3 regions of the Clostridium sp. BJN0013 genome follow, and region 1 is predicted to be linked to each of the others. Evidence: a T-box and tRNA genes for the amino acid it is inferred to sense, from the RefSeq annotation. Region 1 holds a T-box; the other regions hold tRNA genes.
What was found. The T-box of region 1 lies ahead of ileS (isoleucine--tRNA ligase). A T-box ahead of a tRNA ligase gene usually reads a tRNA of that ligase, here a tRNA-Ile.

Region 1 (7,733 bases):
GAAAAGATAAATTTGTCTATTTTACGTAATGATTTTTACAGGAAATTCTGTGTATATGTAAAAACATTAAGTAAAATAGACCGGGTTTTAGTTCATTATTTACTTAATTTATTTAATATATTTTAATAAGGAAGTGGAATAATAATGAATAATAAGGTTAGATTAGCAGGTATTGCCTATGAAAGTCTTGTAAATGGACCTGGCATGAGGAGAGTATTTTTTGCACAAGGATGCAGACATAACTGCAAGGGATGTTTTAATCCATCTACCCATTGTTTTAATGGAGGAGAATTAAAAGATATAAATGTTTTAATCCATGATGTGAAGGTTAATCCTCTTATAAAGGGAGTTACCTTCTCGGGTGGTGATCCTTTTGAACAGGCAGAAGCTTTTGCATATATGGCCCATAAGATTAAAAAATTAAATTTAAATATATGGTGTTATACAGGATATACATTTGAATATATATTAAATAGTAAAGGTAACAAGTCATGGCAAGAGCTATTAAGAAATATAGATGTATTGGTAGATGGAAAATTTGAAGAAGATAAAAAAGATGATAGATTGAAATTTAAGGGTTCTAAAAATCAAAGAATTATTGATGTGAAGAAAAGTTTACAATATGGCAATACTATAATTAAGAACTTTAAGTTGAAAGATTATAGATAAATATAATATAATATTTCATAATGAGGTGGTATTTTTGAAGGATGATTTGAAGATTGAAGTTTGTTCCTGCACTGAAATTAATAAACAAAATATAGAATATGTGAAAGAAAATATGTTAAGTGAAAAAACTTTTATGAAATTATCAGAGCTTTTTAAAATATTAGGTGATTATACAAGGATTAAAATAATATATTCTTTATTTAAAAAAGAGCTATGTGTATGTGATATAGCAGAAGTAGTTCAAATGAGTCAATCTGCTATATCACATCAATTGAGAATTTTAAAAGCTGCCAGGCTGGTTAAGTTTAGAAGAGAAGGAAAATCTGTTTATTATTCTTTGGATGATGAACATATAGATAGATTATTTAATGCAGGACTAGAACATGTGGAACACAATTAAGATTTCTAAAGATTTAAAATAATTTTTAGAAATCTTTTCATTTAAAATATAGATATGTTTTGTATTTTAAATGAAATCAAGTACAGTAACCACATTATAATGAGATAATTTATTTTCTATAATTAAGGTATTACTTTTAATTCTCTTTCCGTTTTTCATATATTTAAGAAATTGATCTAATCCTTCCAACTCAAAGGTTAAATGAGAGGTTTTATAATGCATGGGAATTACTATGTGGCTGTTGATAGCTTTAGCTAACTTGGCAGCTTCCCTGCCGTCTATAGTAAAATTACCTCCTATAGGAATTAGAAGTACATCAACATTACCTAATTCTTTTAATTCATTCTCAGTCAATATATAACCTATATCTCCCAAGTGACATATTCTATAACCATCCATTTCTATAATGAATATTATATTCTTTCCTCTTTTAGCACCCTGTACTTTGTCATGATAAGAAGGTATACCTGTAATATTTACTCCAAATAAATTATAGGAACCTACACTATTTATAAGATGTTTATATTTTATTTTTTCAGTATAGCAGTGATCAAAATGATTGTGACTTGTAGTAATTATATCAACTTTCCCTTGAAAAGTATTATATCCAACAGTTTCGTCGAAGGGATCTGTCAAAAGTTTGTTTCCTTTTGAATCTTTTAATAAAAAACAAGAATGGGCTATCCATTTTATTTCCATGAGAGTATTTCCTTTCTTTATATATATTTTTCCTGAAGAGGAATTATGGCAATTAGTGTAAAAAATAAACCACTAAAGTTAATATTTAAATATAGTTAACTTTATTTATAAAAATCTATAAAATTAACCTTTTTTATATTATAATAGTATATGTTACATGTAAAATTTTATAGATGTAAGTTTTTAAATTTTATTATCTAGAAATTTATGATAAGGAGGTGATTATTTGAAAGATACAAAAGTTTATAAAATTATGTTGATAAGTTTTATATTTATGTTTATGGCTTTTGTAAAAATCGATATTGTTCATGCTTCTGCATATGATGGAACGGTTATAGGAAAAGATGTAGAAATTAATAAGTCATGGAAAATAAAGTTTAATATGCAATTGGATAAAAATACAGTAAATGATTCAAATATAGTAGTTATAGATAGTGATGGGAATTCTGTTCCAATATCTGTGCAATTGCAGGATAATGGAAGTGATTTGGTAGTTGCACCTAAAACTCAGTATACCTATGGTAAAACTTATAATTTAATTGTGAAAAGTGGATTGAAGTCTATAAGTGGCAAAAGCTATGGTGAATCTAAAATGCAATTTAGTGTAAAATCAAATCCAACTTCTAGTGCAAAATATACAGTTACTATTGATGCAGGTCATGGAGGAAATGATAAAGGAAATATTAGTGGATCAGGTTTAAATGAGAAAGATGTGAATCTATCTGTAGCGTTAAAAGCAGGAAATATATTAGAGCAAAATGGAATAAATGTAGTGTACACTAGAAAAGATGATAATATTTCCTGGGATAGTAGCTCAGATTTAAAATCTCGTTTTGATATAGCAAATAATGCAAAGTCAGATATGTTTGTTACTATACATTGTAATTCTTATGCTGAAAATTCAGCAGTAAATGGTATAGAAACTTATTATGCAGGTTATAGTGATGAAGCTAAAAATATTGCTCAAAAAATCCAAAATGAAATGGTAAGCTATACTGGACGTGTGGATAGGGGTGTTAAAGAAGGACAGCTCCAGCATGAAATACTTAGGGGAACCTTATCACCGGCTGTTATGGTAGAGTTAGGGTTTATGACTAATTCTGAGGAAAGTAGTTTACTTGGAAGTGACGATTATCAAAATAAAAGTGCAGCTGCTATTGCAAATGGAGTTTTGGAATCCTTAAGTTCCTTAAATGAAAATAAAGAACTAACGGTAAGTTCCATATCAGATCTAGCCAATCAGATAACTGAGGGGGATGAGTACTCTCTTCCAATTAGTGTACAAGCTACTATGAGCAATGGAACTACTCAAAAAATAGGTGTCATATGGGATTCAAAGGAAGTGGATTCGTCTAAAATTGGTACATTTACATATAAAGGCACTGCGGCAGGATATGATAAAGAAGTGACTCTTACTTTATCTATAGTTGCGAAGGCCCAACAAACACCACCTTCAAATACGGCTCCTATAATAGTTATAGATCCAGGACATGGAATGGGAAGTGATGTTGGTGCTACTGGAATAAATGGACTTCAAGAAGATGATATTACACTGTCAGTAGGTTTGAAAACAGGTAAAATACTTGAGGAGCATGGAATAAATGTAGTATATACAAGAACAACAGATATGCGTTCTACTTCAATGAGTGTTTCAGAAAGTCTTCAAAAACGTTGTGACACATCAAATAGTGTCAATGCTAAATATTTTGTATGTATTCATACTAATTCTTTTGATAGTTCTTCAGCTAATGGTACGGAGACTTTATATTATACAGGAAATGAAGAGGGTAGAAAGTTAGCCACATATATACAAAATAGCATTGTAGAAGAAGTAGGAACTTATAATAGAGGCTTAAAAGATGGAAGTTGGCTTTATATTGCAAGGAATACAACTGCACCGGCAGTATTGACAGAATTAGGTTTTGTAACAAATCCTGAGGATGCTGCAAAATTAAGCAGTGATGAATATAGAACAAAATTTGCACAAGCTATAGCTGATGGAATACTGAAAGCACTTGGGTACTAAGAGTTTAAAAATTTTCTTGCAAATAAATTGACAAGAAAATTTTCATATAATATAATAGAGAAAAATTCAATAGTAAACATTTTAAAAACTTTGAACAGGAAAAGTATTTAGGTTTATATCATTTACAGAGAGCGGCCAATGGTGAGAATCCGTAGGATAATTTAAAGAAAATCACCTGGGAGTTTGAGGATTGAAAAGTAGTTAAATATCTGAGTAAATTTTTACGTAATTCTGCGTTAGAGAATACCATGTTAGTGTTTTAAAAATTACCATAGGTGGTATAACGAATTTAACTTCGTCCTATTTGGATGAAGTTTTTTTATTGTAAATAATCTACATAGAGATTAATTTAAATAACAATGTTTTAAATATGAATATAACTGTATGCATTTTAAATAGCATATTTAAGCTATGTATAAAACAAAATAAGTAGTAAAAAATTAACAATAAAGATGAAAGGAGTTCAATTTATGTATAAAAAAATTGATAATAATAAAAGTTTTGTACAGATGGAAAAAGATATTTTGAAATTATGGCAGGATAAAAAAGTAGTAGAAAAAAGTTTTAGTTCCAATAAGCAGGGAGAGTATTTCACTTTTTATGATGGTCCTCCAACTGCCAATGGAAAACCTCATATAGGACACGTTTTGACTAGAGTTATAAAGGATCTTATACCTAGATATAAATCTATGAAGGGATATAGGGTCTTAAGAAAAGCCGGTTGGGATACCCATGGGCTTCCTGTTGAACTAGAGGTTGAAAAAAGTCTTGGAATCTCAGGGAAACCTCAAATTGAAAAATATGGTGTAGAGGAGTTTATAAAAAAGTGTAAAGATAGTGTATTTACTTATGTAAATCAATGGAGAAAGATGTCTGATAGAATAGGCTTTTGGGTAGATATGGATGACCCATATGTAACTTATCACAATGATTATATAGAGTCAGAATGGTGGGCTTTGAAACAAATATGGGATAAAAATCTTTTATATAAAGGACATAAAATAGTACCTTATTGTCCTAGGTGTGGTACTGCTCTCTCTTCACATGAAGTTTCACAAGGGTATAAGGATGTAAAAGAAACATCAGTATATGTCAAATTTAAAATTAAAAATGAAAATAAATATATTCTTGCATGGACTACAACTCCATGGACATTACCCAATAACATGGCTTTGACAATAAATAAAAGTTATGATTATGTAGAAGTAATCAATGATGGAGAGTGCCTGATATTAGCGGAAGGACTTCTTGAAAAGTTAGAAGGGGAATATGAAGTTGTAAAGAAATTTAAAGGTGAAGAAATGCTGGGAATAGAGTATGAACCTATGTTTAATTTTACACCTTTTGAGGGGAAAGCCCATTATGTTGTTCATGGTGATTATGTAACCCTGACAGACGGTACTGGAATCGTGCATACAGCACCTGCATTTGGTGAAGATGATAGTATTACATGTAAAAAGTACGATATACCTATGATAAATTCTGTAACTACACAGGGAAAATTTAAAGAAGAAGTTACTCCGTGGAAGGGACTCTTTGTAAAAGATGCGGATCCCCAAATAATAGCATACTTAAAGGAAAAAAATATATTATATAAGGCAGAGAAATTTACTCACTCTTATCCATTCTGCTGGAGATGTGATACACCACTTCTATATTATCCAAGAGATACCTGGTTCATTAGAATGTCAGCTATGAGGGATAAACTTATTAAGAATACTAATGATACAAACTGGTATCCGGACAATATAAGGACAGGAAGATTTGGAAAATTTGTTGAAGGGGTAATAGATTGGGGACTTAGTAGAGAAAGATATTGGGGTACACCGCTGCCTATATGGGAATGTGAGTGTGGTCATAGGGAATGTATAGGAAGTATTGCAGAATTAAAGGAAAAGGGAATTGATGTACCAGATGACATAGAGCTTCATAAGCCATACATAGATGAAGTTAAATTAAAATGTGATAAATGCCAGAAGGAAATGGAAAGGGTACCAGAAGTAATTGATTGTTGGTTTGACTCAGGATCTATGCCTTTTGCACAGCATCATTATCCATTTGAAAATAAGGAGCTTTTTGAAAAAAATTTTCCAGCTCAGTTTATATCTGAAGCTGTAGATCAGACTAGAGGATGGTTTTACACTCTTATGGCAATATCTACAGTATTATTTGATAAAAGTTCCTTTGAAAATTGTCTGGTTTTAGGACACGTATTGGATAAACATGGTCTTAAGATGTCAAAGCACAAGGGAAATGTATTGAGTCCTGAAGTGGTACTAGAGAATGAAGGAGCAGATGCTACTAGGTGGTATTTTTATACAGAAAGTGCGCCATGGCTTCCATCTAGATTCTATGAAGAAGCAGTTCAAGATAGTCAGAGAAAGTTTTTAGGTACACTTTGGAATGTATATTCCTTTTATGTACTTTATGCAGATTTGGATAAATTTAATCCTTTAAAATATCCAGATTTTGTAAGTAAAAATGTAATGGATAAATGGGTTATTTCAAGGTTGAATTCACTAATAAAAAAGACAGAGGAAAATTTGGATAACTATAGAATTACACAGGCTGCAGAAAACATTGGAAATTTTGTAGATGAACTTTCAAATTGGTATGTAAGAAGAAATAGAACCAGATTTTGGAATGAAAAATTAACAGAGGATAAAATAGGGGCTTATGTAACTTTATATAATGTATTAAATACGTTATGTCTAATTACAGCACCTTTCGTACCATTTATGACAGAAGAAATTTATCAAAATCTCATTTTAAGTTTAAATAAGGATGTACCGGAAAGTATACATTTATGTAAATGGCCGGAGTATAATTTAAGTTTAGTAGATAATGATTTAGAAATAAATATGGAAGAATGCTATAAAATAGTAAAATTAGGAAGAAGTGCTAGAAATGCGGCCAATATAAAAAATAGGCAGCCATTATCTGAAATGCTCATAAGTGCAAAAACACTTCCTGAATACTATGGGGATATAATAAAAAGTGAGTTAAACATTAAAAATATAGTATTTAATGCAGATCTATCAAAATATGTTAATTTTAATATAAAGCCTAATCTTCCTGTATTGGGAAAGAAATATGGAAGGATGATACCTAAAATAAAACAAAGTATATCTTCCATGAGTCAAATGAACTTGGCCAGTAAAATAAATAATAATGAAATGGTAAAAATACAAATAGATGAAACTGAAATAGAATTGAACTCAGAAAATTTACTTATTACTATGGAAGGATTAGAAGGCTTTGCTTTTGCTGGAGAAGGGAGTACAGGAATAGTTCTAGAAACTACAATTACAGAAGAACTTAAGGAAGAAGGAAATTTGAGGGAAGTATTAAGTAAAATACAAAATATGAGAAAAGAAAGTGGATTTGAAGTTGCTGATAAAATAAAATTATATGTTTCAGACAATGAAAAGCTTGAAGGAGTAGTGAAAAAATTTGAAGCTCAAATTAAAAAGGAGACTCTTGCGGTAGAAGTCGTTTATAATGAAAATAGAGAATATAGTAGTTGCAACATTAATGGAGAGAAACTTAATATTGCAGTAGAAGTATTAAAATAACAAATTATCTTGTAATAAAGTAATTTTGTAAGTATAATTATAAAAAACAAATCGGTAGGTGATAAAATGGCCACATCAATTAAAGACGTTGCTAAGGAGGCAGGAGTTTCTATAGCTACAGTTTCCAGAGTACTCAATGATGTAGATGTTGTAAATGAGGAAACTAAAAAGAAGGTTTTAGCAGCTATTAAAAAACTAGGATACAGACCTAATATAGTAGCAAGAAGTCTTAAAACCCAAAAAACAAGAACTATAGGAATAATAATTCCTGATATATCCAATCAATTTTATCCTGAGATTGTAAGAGGAGCTGAGGATGTAGCAAATATATATGATTATAATATAATGCTGTGTAATACTGATT
Region 2 (7,733 bases), 400 kb from region 1:
ATCATAATGTATTTCACTCTCCTTTTTAAGCTGTATTTACAGCTAATTTTTCTCTAACAAATTTAGCTCTATTAAAATCTCTATCTTTATTTGATAAGCTCTCTCCGTATATTTTCTGTATTGTAGCTGGCTGGGTTTCCACCAAGAGTTTATTTAAAGTCATACCATTTACATCTTTAATTATCCCCATCTCTACTCCCAATCTTACATCTGATAAAAGTTTTAAACATTCACTTGAGTTTAGAAGTACTGCAGACTTCAATATTCCAAATGCTCTATAAATTTTATCTTCTAACTCATATTTATATTTCTTCATAAGATTTTCCCTAGAAATTATTTCTTGATTTATTATTTGAAGAACTAAAGCTTTTAAATTACTTAATATCTCTTCTTCACTACGTCCTAAAGTTACCTGATTGGAAATCTGATATATATTCCCTATAGCTTTTGAACCTTCACCATATAATCCTCTAATGGTCATACCAACTTGAGCTAATGCATTTAACAATCCATTTATTTGATTATTTAAAGAAAGTGAAGGTAAATGAAGCATAACAGAAGCCCTAAGTCCTGTTCCTACATTAGTAGGACATGCTGTTAAATATCCTAGTTTTTCATCAAAAGCATATTCCAAATTTTCTTCTAACAGATCATCTATTTTTTCACTTACATCATATAATTCCTCTAAATTTAGGCCTCCTGTTATACATTGAATTCTGACATGATCTTCTTCATTTATCATAATACTTATGGTTTCTTTATCATCTAATATAAAAGCTGCTTTAGATGAATTATCTATCAAAGCTTTACTTATAAGATGTTTTTCTAAGTAAATATTTTTATCATTGTCATTTCTATCCCATAAATAATTACTTCTAAACTTTTCTTTGGTATTTGAAGATGTATAAAAAGCATTTTCTACATCTTTAATTATCTTTTTACTTTCTTCTATATTTAATTTATGTGAAAAAGGAATTTTAGCTAAATTTCTGGCTAATCTTATCCTACTACTTATTACCAAGCCATAATTATCACTTTCATAAGTAGTCATCCAATTATTCATAACTACTCCTCCTTCTTGCTGTCTTCATCTAAATAAATTTCTTTTTCAATCTCTTTTATTCTATCTCTTATAGTGGCAGCTTTTTCATATTCCTCTAAAGATACTGCTTTTTGAAGGTCTTCTTTTAATTTTAGAAGATTTTTTTTCTCTATAATATTTCTTCCCGTTTTTTTAGGAACTTTACCTGTATGATCTAAATTTGCCTGTACTCTTTTAATTATCGGTTCTAAAATATTACTAAAATTTTTATAACATTCACTACATCCTACAAGCCCTGTCTTTTTAAATTCACTATAGGATGTATTGCAATTCTTACAACGTATATCAAAAGTTTTGTACTGCTCATTATTTCCACTACTCATATAATCCATAATTCCACTTAAAATATTCTGAAATCCAAATGAAGAAACAAAGTCTATTGGGGGTACAAAACTTAATTCTCCCTTCTCCTTTGCACATTTTTCACACAGATTGATCTCTTGTTTATGTCCATTTATTATTTTTGTTACATGAACTGTAGCATCATTTTTTTTACATATATCACAAAGCATATCATCACTCCTATACATGCAAATATAATATTATACTAATTATTATATCACATATTTATCTATTAATAACAAATTTAGGGGTATTAAATATAACAAGCATCAAAGCTTTCAATATATCTGCCCTTAATTTATTCTTATTTTCCATTACAGTATTTAATGTTCTATCATTTATAACTGCCTTTAATATTATAGCTTCTCTTTCTGTTATGATTTCTTCCTCAAATAATCCTTCTATAATTTGTACTCCAGCATTATAAGTTATACCATCTCCTATCTTTTCCATTATAATATCAAGTAAATTCTTATTACAGTTAAGTTCTACTTTTTTTATAATTATATATCCTCCCCCTCCTCGTTTACTCTCTATATAATATCCTTTATCTGTAGTAAATCTAGTAGTTAATACATAGTTTATCTGTGAAGGAGCACAGCTAAAATAATTTGCCAATTCATTTCTTCCAATCTGCAGTTGATCATTATTATTACTGTTATTAAACATATCTTTTATAAACTCTTCTATTATATCTGATAATCTTGCCAACCCATCACCTTCTTGACTTTGACTTTCTTTGACTTTCTTTAATAATATTATTAATTGAATCTTAAATCAATATTCATATATATTTAAATTTAGTATTTTTTAGTCAAATACTAAATTTAAATATACTTTTCTCCATATTTCTAAGATATACTATAAATTTTATATTATTTATATTGTATTTATACTTTTTATCTCCCCTAAATGTGATGTATCTCCATATAACAAAATATTATAGTGTCCATTCTCTATTTCAACTTCACTTAAACTTGCCTGATGAATGTAAGAACCTTCCCATAATTTATCTAAAGGTCTATTTTCAAAATACGCCATCATAATTCTTAATACTACAGTATGAGTAACGATTAAGACATTTTTACCTTCATGCTTATTAATAATTTCTTTAATTAAAGATACTACTCTAATTTTTACCTGTATAAAACTTTCTCCCGTATCGGGAACATACATTTTAGGGTTTGTCCAGAAATTATTAAGTTGTTCTGGATTTTTTTCTCGAGCTTGTTCTTTGGTTAATCCTCCCCATTCTCCTATGTCTATTTCCATAAGCCTATCATCTTTTATTATAGGTACATTTCTCTGTGCCGCTACTATTCTAGAAGTTTTTACTGCCCTTTCTAATGGACTTGAATATATTATATCAAAATTTATATTCTCCATTCTATTTTTTAATAAATTAGCTTGTTCAATACCCTTTTTAGTTAGAGGTGAATCTTTTGTACCACCCTGCATTTTTCTTTCTATATTCCATATAGTTTCTCCATGTCTTACCATATATAATTTAATCATAGTATTTATCTCCTTTTAATTTAACAAATATTATATATTAAAATTTTTATATAAGCTCTTATAATTTTTTATTATATCACATAATAAACTGAAAAATTATACTTTAATCTATATTTTTAAATGCTTTTATATAATATTTATCTTTGCTACGAACTTTACTTGAATTAATTATAAAATTTTTATTTTCTAACATATTACATATAATTTTTATATTTTCATCATCATTTTTATCTATAACTATGGTTAAATCATCATCTCTATTTACTATTGATATATAGTCTTGTATGCTGCTATAATCCTCTAAACTAATTTTTCCTATTATATTCATCTTGTATTTGGACATACAATCTCTCCTTAACTAAATACATTAGACTAACTGATAAAATTATTATTTAGTTTAGTGAATCAAAATATTCATATTATTTTAATTTAAAAAGGGACTGTTACACAGCCAACTATTCGGTTAGCTACGTAAAGCCCCTTTGAACTATTCATCCTTAACTTTTTCATTTTTCCTGGATTCTATTATTTTATTAGCTTGAAGAGGTGGAACCTCCTCATATCTTTCAAATCTCATAGTAAAATCTCCTCTAGCTTGAGTCATAGATCTCAAATCCGTAGCATACCTAAACATTTCTGATTGAGGCACTTCTGCTATTATTACTTGATTCTCTCCAGAAGAATTCATCCCAAGAACCCTTCCTCTTTTTTTGTTTATATCTCCTATTATATCCCCCATGTAATATTCAGGAACAGATACTTCTAAGTGTACAATTGGCTCTAACAGTACAGGTTCAGCTTCTAATAATCCTTTCTTATATGCAATAGAAGCAGCTGTCTTAAACGCCATTTCTGAAGAATCTACAGGATGGAAAGATCCATCATGAAGAATAGCTTTTAATCTTATTACAGGATATCCAGCTAAAACTCCCTGATTTATGCATTCCCTAAGTCCTTTTTCAACAGCTGGTATATACTGCCTTGGTACTACTCCTCCCACTATTTTATCCACAAACTCTAAATCATCTTTTCCATCTACCCTAGGTTCAAATCTAATCTTTACATCTCCATATTGTCCATGTCCCCCAGACTGTTTTTTATGTTTACCCTGCACATCAGAAGCTTTTTTTATAGTTTCCCTATAAGGTATCTTGGGATCTTGCAAAATAACATCTACACCAAATTTAGATTTCAATTTACAAGATATTATATCCGTATGTGTTTCTCCCATTCCAAAAACTATTACTTCTGCATTCTCCATATCTCTAGTTACTTTAAAAGTAGGATCTTCTTCCAACAATTTATTTAATCCACTTAATATCTTATCTTCATCATTTTTTGATTTAGGTAAAACTGCTTTTGCTATTACCTCTGGTGGAAATTTGATATCTTCAAAAATAATAGGAAATGAAGTTTCACATAAAGTATCTCCCGTACTTGTAAATTGTAATTTAGCTACAGCACCCAAATCACCTGCTATTATTTCAGATGTAGATGTTTGTTGCTTACCCTTTAAAAAATACATAGATCCTATCTTTTCACTTTTATCTTTTTTAGCATTATACACTGTCATATCGGATTTCAATTTTCCTGTCATAACCCTAAACAAAGATAATTTTCCTACAAAAGGATCAGCTATAGTCTTAAAAACAAATGCTGAAAAAGGTTCTTTTTCATCTATGTTAATTGTAATTTCAGAATTATCTTTTAAATTTTTAGCAGTAATAGATTCCACATCTGCTGGAGATGGAAAGCACTGAACTATATTCTCAAGCAGAGTTTCAACTCCTATTACATTAGCGGCAGAACCACACATTACAGGAACTACTTCTCCTTTAGTACAACCATTTATCAGTCCCGTATAGATATCTTCATCACTTAAAGTACCTTCATTAAAATATTTATCTAGAAGCTCTTCATCTGTTTCTGCCACAGCCTCCATAATCATATTTTTACAATCATTAACTTTTTCTAGAATATCTTCTGGAATATCCACATCCTTCATTGTTTTACTTTTTTCATCAAATATTTTGGCCCTTCGTGAAATAACGTTTACAATACCTTTAAAATTATTTTCTTTACCTACAGGATATTGAATAGGCACTACGGATAAGCCAAACTTTTCTTTTAGATCAGTCAATACTTTATCAAAATCTGAATTTTCTCTATCTAATTTATTTATATAAAATGCCCTTGGAAGCTCTTCCTTGTTTACATAATCCCAAGACTTTTCAGTTCCTACTTGGATTCCTGACACACCTGATACAACAATTATAGCTAAATCAACTGCTCTTAATCCTTGAAAAGTTTCTCCTATAAAATCAAAATATCCTGGCATGTCAACTAAATTTATTTTTACATCTTTCCATTTACATGAAGCTATTGAGGTTGATACAGATATTTGTCTCTTCTTTTCTTCTGGCTCATAATCACTAGTTGTATTTCCATCCTCAATTTTTCCTAATCTGTCTATAGTTTTTGTATGGTAAAGTATCGCTTCTGTCAATGTGGTCTTTCCAGAACCACTATGTCCAATAATTCCTATGTTTCTTAAATTTTTTGTTAAATATGTTTTCATAGGCAATTCCTCCTTGTACTTTACATTTAATTTATATATTTTACTTCATTAATTATATTCTATTTATATCATATTCTACTTAATAATTAAAAATTCCTTTTAAAAATCAAATAATTTTCATAATAATTTTCATAATAATATTATGCTTCTATTTTAAACATATATTACATTTTATTCAATGATAAAATGTATTCAAAATTTCCATATCATATCTCTAAATACACAAATTTGATAAATTTAAACATAAAAAAACGAGCAACAAAATTGTTACTCGTTATGGTGGAGATAAAGAGATTCGAACTCTTGACCCTCTGCGTGCAAGGCAGATGCTCTCCCAGCTGAGCTATACCCCCATATGGTGGACCTTCAGGGACTCGAACCCCGGACCAACCGGTTATGAGCCGGTTGCTCTAACCAACTGAGCTAAAGATCCTTATTTTTTACCCGGCAGCGACCTGCTCTCCCACAGGGCCTCCCCTGCAGTACCATGGGCACTGTGGAACTTAACCTTCCTGTTCGAAATGGTAAGGGGTGTTGCCTCCACGTTATTGCCACCAGATTTTTATCATTTTTCTCACTACAGTTTTATATTATACTGTCATAACTGCTACCTGTCAATACTTTTCTTCAGAAAACTTATATCCTCTGAAAATTGCACAGTAAATATATTTTGGTCAAGCCCTCGACCTATTAGTATCAGTCAGCTTAACACGTTGCCATGCTTACACCCCTGACCTATCTCCTCCTCTTCTCGGAGGGGTCTTACTGGCTTTCGCCATGGGAAATCTCGTCTTGGGGTGGGCTTCACACTTAGATGCTTTCAGCGTTTATCCCTTCCCGACTTAGCTACCCAGCTGTGCTCCTGGCGGAACAACTGGTTCACCAGCGGTCAGTCCATCCCGGTCCTCTCGTACTAGGGACAGCTCCCCTCAAATTTCCTACGCCCGCGACGGATAGGGACCGAACTGTCTCACGACGTTCTGAACCCAGCTCGCGTGCCGCTTTAATGGGCGAACAGCCCAACCCTTGGGACCTACTCCAGCCCCAGGATGCGACGAGCCGACATCGAGGTGCCAAACCTCCCCGTCGATGTGAACTCTTGGGGGAGATCAGCCTGTTATCCCCGAGGTAGCTTTTATCCGTTGAGCGATGGCCCTCCCACGAGGTACCACCGGATCACTAAGCCCGACTTTCGTCCCTGCTCCACCTGTTTGTGTCGCAGTCAAGCTCCCTTTTGCCTTTGCACTCTCCGAAGAATTTCCAACCCTTCTGAGGGAACCTTTGTACGCCTCCGTTACTCTTTTGGAGGCGACCGCCCCAGTCAAACTGCCCGCCTATCATTGTCCCGTGTCCAGTTTCATGCACTCCGGTTAGAATTTCAGTACTGCCAGGGTGGTATCCCAACGTTGGCTCCACAAATGCTGGCGCACTTCTTTCCCTGCCTCCCACCTATCCTGTACAGGCAATACCAAAATTCAGTGATAAACTGCAGTAAAGCTCTACGGGGTCTTTCCGTCCAATCGCGGGTAGCAAGCATCTTCACTTGCACTTCAATTTCGCCGGATTTGTTGTTGAGACAGTGCCCAAATCATTACGCCATTCGTGCGGGTCGGAACTTACCCGACAAGGAATTTCGCTACCTTAGGACCGTTATAGTTACGGCCGCCGTTTACTGGGGCTTAAGTTCTTGCCTTCGCTTTCGCTGAGCAGTCCCCTTAACCTTCCAGCACCGGGCAGGCGTCAGCCCCTATACTTCAGCTTTCGCTTTAGCAGAGACCTGTGTTTTTGATAAACAGTTGCTTGGGCCTTTTCTCTGCGGCCACTTCCGTGGCACTCCTTTTCCCTAAGTTACGGAGTCAATTTGCCGAGTTCCTTAACAACAATTCTTCCGATGGTCTTAGGATTCTCTCCTCACCTACCTGTGTCGGTTTGCGGTACGGGCACATTCCTGCTCCATAGAGACTTTTCTTGGCAGTGTGAAATCAGATACTCGCCCTTGCGGACTCCCCTTCAAAGCTCAGGATTACCGGACATATGGTTTTTCCTCTATCTCCTCCCTCACTCCTTGGACACACATCCATTCGTGTGCACATCCTATCCTTCTGCGTCATCCCTTCTGTTCTTTTTCGCAAAAATGTGGTACCGGAATTTCAACCGGTTGTCCATCGCCTACGCCTCTCGGCCTCGGCTTAGGTC
Region 3 (7,733 bases), 390 kb from region 1:
CAAAAGGTGTAGAAAAAGCTAGTGCAGATGGCTGGAGCAATGAAAAATTAAAAAAATATATAGATGATAATAATATCGTGTGTCCTGATTGTGGAAAAACAAATTTTACGGACATAAGACAATTTAATCTTATGTTCAAGACTTTTCAAGGAGTTACGGAGGATTCAAAAGCAGAAATATATTTAAGGCCAGAGACAGCTCAGGGTATATTTGTGAATTTCAAAAATGTTCAGAGAACAAGTAGAAAAAAAATACCTTTTGGAATAGCTCAGATAGGAAAAGCTTTTAGAAATGAAATAACTCCAGGAAATTTTACTTTTAGAACTAGAGAATTTGAACAGATGGAACTAGAATTTTTCTGTAAACCTGATACTGATTTGGAATGGCATAATTACTGGAAAGAGTATTGTTGGAACTTTTTATTAAAGCTTGGTATAAAAGAGGAGAATATAAGATTTAGAGTTCATGAAAAAGAAGAGCTTTCCCATTATAGTAATGCCACTTCAGATATTGAATATTTATTTCCATTCGGATGGGGAGAACTTTGGGGTATAGCAGATAGAACTGATTATGATCTAACTCAACATCAAAACCATTCGGGAAAAGATATGACTTATTTAGATCCAAGTACTAATGAAAGATATATACCTTATTGCATAGAACCCTCTGTGGGAGCTGATAGAGCAGTACTTGCATTTTTAGTTGATGCCTATGATGAAGAAGAACTAGAGGGAGGAGATTTAAGAACAGTGTTACATTTCCACCCTGCTATATCTCCATTTAAAGCTGCGATTTTACCTTTAAGTAAAAAGTTATCAGAAAAAGCTTTAAAAGTTTATAATATCTTAAAAAAAGATTTTAATGTGGATTATGATGATGCAGGAAGCATAGGTAAAAGATATAGAAGAGAGGATGAAATTGGTACACCTTATTGTATAACTATAGATTTTGATACCATGGATAATGACACTGTTACTATAAGGGATAGGGATACCATGAAACAATTTAGAGTAAAAATAAATGAATTGAGAGATTTCATACAAGAAAAGATACAGTTTTAGTAAATATATCAATATTGATCAAGTTCTTCTAAGGTTCAACATGAGGAATACTTTTTTCTTCATCTTGAACCTTAGAAGAACTTATCTATGGGCATAGCAGTGTTCATCCTTCACTTTAAAGAAGCTGGGGGCGTCAGCTGATTGTCGCCTTCGAATAAATATTTTACGACAATCATCACCACCCGTAAAACGGGTGGTTTGCTCTAGCCCTATAAGGGCATGTTACTGGCTGTGCTACTCGCACACTGAACGGTGTGCCAACCGCATATGCCTTTACAGGCTGCACCTAAAAGGTGCTTTATTTTTTACCTTTTTTTACTGTCTCACCCGTAAACGGGTCAATATATTCTTTCAAACTCATTTGTTCGTATGCTAAATCTTCCTGTATCTGATTTTTTATATACTCTGCTATGACTTTTTTATTCCTTCCTACAGTATCAACATAGTACCCTTTACACCAAAACTGTCTATTTCCATATCTATATTTTAAATTTGCATGTCTGTCAAAAATCATATAAGATATCCCATAAACTGCGATACACTTAATTTAGGTGGTATACTTATAAGCATATGTATATGATCTTTACATGCATTAGCCTCAATAATTTTAACCCCTTTTTGTTCACATAGTTTCCTTAAGATTACACCTATATCCGCTTTTATCTTTCCATATATTATTTGTCTCCTATACTTTGGTGCAAAAACTATATGATATTTACAATTCCACTTGCTGTGTGCTAAACTACTATTGTCCATTTCGGACACACCTCCAATATATTTTAGTTGTGGTTGGCAAACCTACTTCTATTTTATATTGGAGTTTTTCTTTTTCCTACTCATAGCTATAAGCTTTCCGGAACCACAGGTAAAACCTGTGGTATTCTAGATACAAAAAACTTACCGGACCAAAGTCCGGTAAATTAGGGTTTAATCATGGGGATATGTTATATGTTTAATTAAAACTTGGGGAATTATATTAATGTTTTCTTACGACACAAGTAAAGTATATCACAAGTGAATGATATTTTTCAATAGTGAAACATAAAATCAGTAAATTAAATATTTTCATATAATTTTGATTTTATTCGACAATTTCATTTTAAGAGTAAATATATATTATATTTTTCATAAAATCATATCGATTTTATTTCCAATATTTACACTATCAGCATAGGCTTTTATGAAATATTATGTTATTATATAATTAAGTATAAATTTATCCGAACGCGGCAATTAACTAATGTTCCCATATTCTTTAAAGTGGGATATAAGCACTGCTATGTGCCTGGATAAGTTCTTTTAAGGTTCAGATGGAAAAAGCATTTCTTATAAGCAAACTCCACCTGAACCTAATAATCACTTGATTGTAATAGGCTTATTTTGGAGGTTTTCTTAAATGAAAAGAAATTTTGATGACTTTAAACAATTTATAAAACATAAAAAAATAGGAGTAGTAGGAATAGGAATAAGTAATAGACCTTTGATTGATTTTTTATTAAAATTAGGTGCTAAAGTAAGTGCTTTTGATAAAAAAAATTCAGATGAGATTGGAGAAGTAGTTAAAGAATTGAAAGAAAAAGGTGTAAGTTTGGCGTTGGGTGAAAAATATCTTAATGGCTTAAGTGATTTTGATATAATATTTAAAACGCCTTCTATGAGAATAGATAGTCCTGCGTTTATAAAAGCTAAGAAAAAGGGAGCATATATAACCTCTGAAATGGAAGAGTTTATAAGATATTGTCCTGCTAAAATATATGGTATAACTGGAAGTGATGGAAAAACTACTACTACTACACTTATGTATAATATTTTAAAAAAGCAAGGTTATAAAAGTTGGATAGGAGGAAATATAGGTACTCCTTTATTTTCTAAAGTAGAAGAAATAGAAAATGATGATAGAGTTGTACTTGAATTATCCAGTTTTCAGTTAATGACTATGGATATTTCACCTCAAGTAGCAGTTATAACTAACGTGAGTCCTAATCATCTGGATGTTCATAAAGACATGGAAGAATATATAATGGCTAAAAAGAATATATTTAAATATCAAAGTAATTCAGATCTATTAGTATTAAATAAGGATAATAACTTAACAAACTCTATGGCGAAAGAGACCTTAGGCAGGATTAGACAATTTAGTAGTAAAGAAAAATTAAATAAAGGTGGATATTTAAATGAAGGTAGTTTGTATATAGATAGAGATGAAGTATGTAAATTATCAGAAATTAAACTTAAAGGAATGCACAATGTAGAAAATCTTTTGGCAGCCTTTTGTGCCCTAAAAGATGATGTAAGTATTGAAAGTATGAGAGAAGTTGCTATTACTTTTTCGGGAGTGGAGCATAGGTGTGAATTTGTAAGGGAAGTAGATGGAGTAAAATATTATAATGATTCTATTGCGTCAAGTCCTAGCAGAACATTGGCAGGACTTAAAGCTTTTGAAAAACCTGTAATATTAATAGCTGGTGGATATGACAAAAAAATACCTTTTGATATTTTAGCTGAAGAAGGATATTTACAAATTAAAACTTTAATACTTGTGGGAGCTACAAAATATAAAATAAAAGAAGCCTTTGAAAACCTTAAATTAAAAAAAGACATTCACATACCCATTATAATGGCAAATTCTCTAGTAGAAGCAGTAAATTTAGCAAGGAAAGTATCCCATAAGGGTGATGTAGTTACTTTATCTCCTGCTTGTGCTAGTTTTGATATGTTTGCTAATTTTGAAATAAGAGGAAATATGTTTAAAGAAATAGTGAATGATATGTAATTAGTGTAGGGTATTTTAAAAGAGAAACTAACTTTTATAGTAAGTTTTTCTTTTTTTATTTAGAGCTGGTGTAAAGTATATACGATAACGTTTCCTAGTGTATCTTTATATGAATATAATAGTTTTTCGTAGGAATTAATAGAATTGATTAGATAAATAGGATGTATGATGGTTATGTGTATAGCATATAAATTAAGTTGTGGTATTATATCAAATGTCATTAAGTTGATAAATGACTTTGTCTATAAAAATTTTTTTTAAATTTATTGACAAAGTTAAGAGTATATGATAAACTACAAAAGCTGTTGAATAAAAATGGCATGTGATCCTTGAAAATTAAACAGAATAAAGAAGATAGGTAAACTTATTTATTAAGAATAAACCAGCAATTCTTTTGAGCTGCGAGAGCAGTAGAGGAAGTAATTTCGTAGTGTAGTATATTTAAGCAGTATTTTGCTGAAAGAGATATACTAAAATTACTAGTAGCGAGTACAGCGAGGAAAAGGCTGAATGAGGAGCGGAACTTACTTGTGTAATTGAGCACCGGAATGAGGCATTTGACGAAGCTGGGCGAAGCTAATAGTAATTTTCAACAGAGTCAAATAAAACTTTTAAAATAAGAGTTTGATCCTGGCTCAGGACGAACGCTGGCGGCGTGCCTAACACATGCAAGTCGAGCGAGGAAGCCTTTTCGGGGGTGGAATAGCGGCGGACGGGTGAGTAACACGTGGGTAACCTGCCTCAAAGAGGGGGATAGCCTCCCGAAAGGGAGATTAATACCGCATAGAAGGTAAAAACCGCATGGAGGATACCTTAAAGGAGAAATCCGCTTTGAGATGGGCCCGCGTCGCATTAGCTAGTTGGAGGGATAAAAGCCCCCCAAGGCGACGATGCGTAGCCGACCTGAGAGGGTGAACGGCCACATTGGAACTGAGAAACGGTCCAGACTCCTACGGGAGGCAGCAGTGGGGAATATTGCACAATGGGCGAAAGCCTGATGCAGCAACGCCGCGTGAGTGAAGAAGGTTTTCGGATCGTAAAGCTCTGTCATCCGGGACGATAATGACGGTACCGGAAGAGGAAGCCACGGCTAACTACGTGCCAGCAGCCGCGGTAATACGTAGGTGGCGAGCGTTGTCCGGAATTACTGGGCGTAAAGGGTGTGCAGGCGGATATTTAAGTGAGATGTGAAAGACCCGGGCTTAACCCGGGCAGTGCATTTCAAACTGGATATCTAGAGTGCAGGAGAGGAGAACGGAATTCCTAGTGTAGCGGTGAAATGCGTAGAGATTAGGAAGAACACCAGTGGCGAAGGCGGTTCTCTGGACTGTAACTGACGCTGAGGCACGAAAGCGTGGGTAGCAAACAGGATTAGATACCCTGGTAGTCCACGCCGTAAACGATGAGTACTAGGTGTAGGGGGTATCGACCCCTCCTGTGCCGCAGTAAACACAATAAGTACTCCGCCTGGGAAGTACGATCGCAAGATTAAAACTCAAAGGAATTGACGGGGACCCGCACAAGCAGCGGAGCATGTGGTTTAATTCGAAGCAACGCGAAGAACCTTACCTGGACTTGACATCCCCTGAATAACTTGTAATGGAGGAAGCCCTTTGGGGCAGGGAGACAGGTGGTGCATGGTTGTCGTCAGCTCGTGTCGTGAGATGTTAGGTTAAGTCCTGCAACGAGCGCAACCCCTGTTGTTAGTTGCCATCACAGAAAGGTGGGCACTCTAACAAGACTGCCGCGGTTAACGTGGAGGAAGGTGGGGATGACGTCAAATCATCATGCCCCTGATGTCCAGGGCGACACACGTGCTACAATGGGCAGAACAGAGAGAAGCAATACCGCGAGGAGGAGCAAATCTCAAAAACTGCTCCCAGTTCGGATTGCAGGCTGAAACCCGCCTGCATGAAGTTGGAGTTGCTAGTAATCGCGAATCAGCATGTCGCGGTGAATACGTTCCCGGGTCTTGTACACACCGCCCGTCACACCATGAGAGCTGGCAACACCCGAAGTCCGTAGTCTAACCAAGGAGGACGCGGCCGAAGGTGGGGTTAGTGATTGGGGTGAAGTCGTAACAAGGTAGCCGTAGGAGAACCTGCGGCTGGATCACCTCCTTTCTAAGGAGTCGAAAGGCAGGAAGGCTTGCCTTAAAAGCTGGGGAATATAGATAAGTAAGTTACCATTTATTCTGTTTAATTTTGAGGGATCATATCCTTCTAGTTAATTTGGGGGTATAGCTCAGCTGGGAGAGCACCTGCCTTGCACGCAGGGGGTCAAGAGTTCGAATCTCTTTATCTCCACCATGTTATGGGCTTATAGCTCAGCTGGTTAGAGCGCACGCCTGATAAGCGTGAGGTCGATGGTTCGAGTCCATTTAAGCCCACCAAGTACAAGAAAAAAATATTTATAATTCACATTGTAAATTGTGCACTGTGAATTGAAAGAATTTTGTCCTTTGAAAATTGCACAGTAAATAAAAGAAGTAAAGCTAAGGTTAGAAATAACCTTTGTAGTAGTAAGTATAATTAAAGTTATGTTTACATTGTAATAAATAACTAAGGATAAAAATTGGTAATAACGAGTACGGCAAGGAAAAGGCCGAAGGAGGAGCGGAATTTACTTATGTAAATGAGCACCACAGTGAGGCATTTGACGCAGCTGTGCGAAGTTAGTAGCAATTTTTAAACCAAAGGTCAAGCTACAAAGGGCGCATGGAGGATGCCTTGGCACCAGGAGCCGAAGAAGGACGTGATAAGCTGCGAAAAGCTCTGGGTAGGCGCAAATAGCCAGAGAACCAGAGATATCCGAATGGGGAAACCCACCTAAAAAACAATAGGTACTGCAGGGTGAATATATAGGTCTGCAGAGGGAAACCCGGGGAACTGAAACATCTAAGTACCCGGAGGAAGAGAAAGAAAAATCGATTTTCTAAGTAGCGGCGAGCGAAAGGGAAAGAGCCCAAACCGGAAACTTGTTTCCGGGGTAGAGGTCAGGTAAAAAAAATTGTGGAAGCTTAACTGAATACAACTGGAAAGATGAGCCGCAGAAGGTAAAAGCCCTGTAAGTGAAAAGCAGAAACGAAATAACCTGTACCGGAGTACCACGAGACACGAGAAACCTTGTGGGAAGCAGGGAGGACCACCTCCCAAGGCTAAATACTACCTGGTGACCGATAGAGGAGGAGTACCGTGAGGGAAAGGTGAAAAGAACCCCGGGAGGGGAGTGAAAGAGAACCTGAAACCGTGTGTCCACAAACAGTCGAAGTACGTTAAAGTACGACGGCGTGCTTTTTGTAGAACGAGCCAGCGAGTTACGGCATGCAGCAAGGTTAAATACTTAAGGTATGGAGCCGAAGGGAAACCGAGTCTGAAAAGGGCGGGGAGTTGTATGCTGTAGACCCGAAACCGGGTGACCTATCCATGGCCAGGTTGAAGCGGAAGTAAAATTCCGTGGAGGACCGAACCACGTTGGTGTTGAAAAACCATGGGATGAGCTGTGGATAGCGGAGAAATTCCAATCGAACTCGGAGATAGCTGGTTCTCCCCGAAATAGCTTTAGGGCTAGCGTCGGGAGTGAGTAATGGAGGTAGAGCACTGAATGGGGTAGGGGCTGACAACAGTTACCGAACCTTATCAAACTCCGAATGCCATATACTTGAATCCCGGCAGTCAGACTGCGAATGATAAGATCCGTAGTCAAAAGGGAAAAAGCCCAGACCACCAGCTAAGGTCCCGAAGTGTAAGTTAAGTGGAAAAGGATGTGTGATATCGAAGACAACTAGGATGTTGGCTTAGAAGCAGCCATACATTTAAAGAGTGCGTAATAGCTCACTAGTCAAGAGGTCATGCGCCGAAGATGTCCGGGGCTAAAACTTACCACCGAAGCTATGGGCC

Region 2: it encodes a tRNA-Ile, which carries the amino acid that the T-box ahead of ileS (isoleucine--tRNA ligase) is inferred to sense. The anticodon was not compared.
Region 3: it encodes a tRNA-Ile, which carries the amino acid that the T-box ahead of ileS (isoleucine--tRNA ligase) is inferred to sense. The anticodon was not compared.

The regions. Positions count from the first base shown of each region.
Region 1 covers NZ_CP162495.1:239,968-247,700, forward strand. Annotated here, with positions in the region: gene nrdG (anaerobic ribonucleoside-triphosphate reductase activating protein) at 145-669, shown strand; gene AB3K27_RS01430 (ArsR/SmtB family transcription factor) at 704-1,069, shown strand; gene AB3K27_RS01435 (MBL fold metallo-hydrolase) at 1,136-1,768, opposite strand; gene AB3K27_RS01440 (N-acetylmuramoyl-L-alanine amidase) at 1,995-3,794, shown strand; T-box leader at 3,876-4,100, shown strand; gene ileS (isoleucine--tRNA ligase) at 4,265-7,369, shown strand; gene AB3K27_RS01450 (LacI family DNA-binding transcriptional regulator) at 7,436-7,733, shown strand, end outside.
Region 2 covers NZ_CP162495.1:3,939,687-3,947,419, forward strand. Annotated here, with positions in the region: gene AB3K27_RS20405 (ATP-dependent Clp protease ATP-binding subunit) at 1-5, opposite strand, end outside; gene AB3K27_RS20410 (protein arginine kinase) at 26-1,063, opposite strand; gene AB3K27_RS20415 (UvrB/UvrC motif-containing protein) at 1,066-1,614, opposite strand; gene AB3K27_RS20420 (CtsR family transcriptional regulator) at 1,670-2,155, opposite strand; gene AB3K27_RS20425 (histidine phosphatase family protein) at 2,324-2,959, opposite strand; gene AB3K27_RS20430 (hypothetical protein) at 3,063-3,302, opposite strand; gene fusA (elongation factor G) at 3,447-5,537, opposite strand; tRNA gene AB3K27_RS20440 (tRNA-Ala) at 5,815-5,890, opposite strand; tRNA gene AB3K27_RS20445 (tRNA-Ile) at 5,894-5,970, opposite strand; rRNA gene rrf (5S ribosomal RNA) at 5,980-6,096, opposite strand; rRNA gene AB3K27_RS20455 (23S ribosomal RNA) at 6,208-7,733, opposite strand, start outside.
Region 3 covers NZ_CP162495.1:3,947,589-3,955,321, reverse strand. Annotated here, with positions in the region: gene AB3K27_RS20485 (glycine--tRNA ligase) at 1-1,061, shown strand, start outside; partial or broken gene tnpA (IS200/IS605 family transposase) at 1,360-1,817, opposite strand; gene murD (UDP-N-acetylmuramoyl-L-alanine--D-glutamate ligase) at 2,458-3,834, shown strand; rRNA gene AB3K27_RS20470 (16S ribosomal RNA) at 4,447-5,957, shown strand; tRNA gene AB3K27_RS20465 (tRNA-Ala) at 6,068-6,143, shown strand; tRNA gene AB3K27_RS20460 (tRNA-Ile) at 6,150-6,226, shown strand; rRNA gene AB3K27_RS20455 (23S ribosomal RNA) at 6,532-7,733, shown strand, end outside.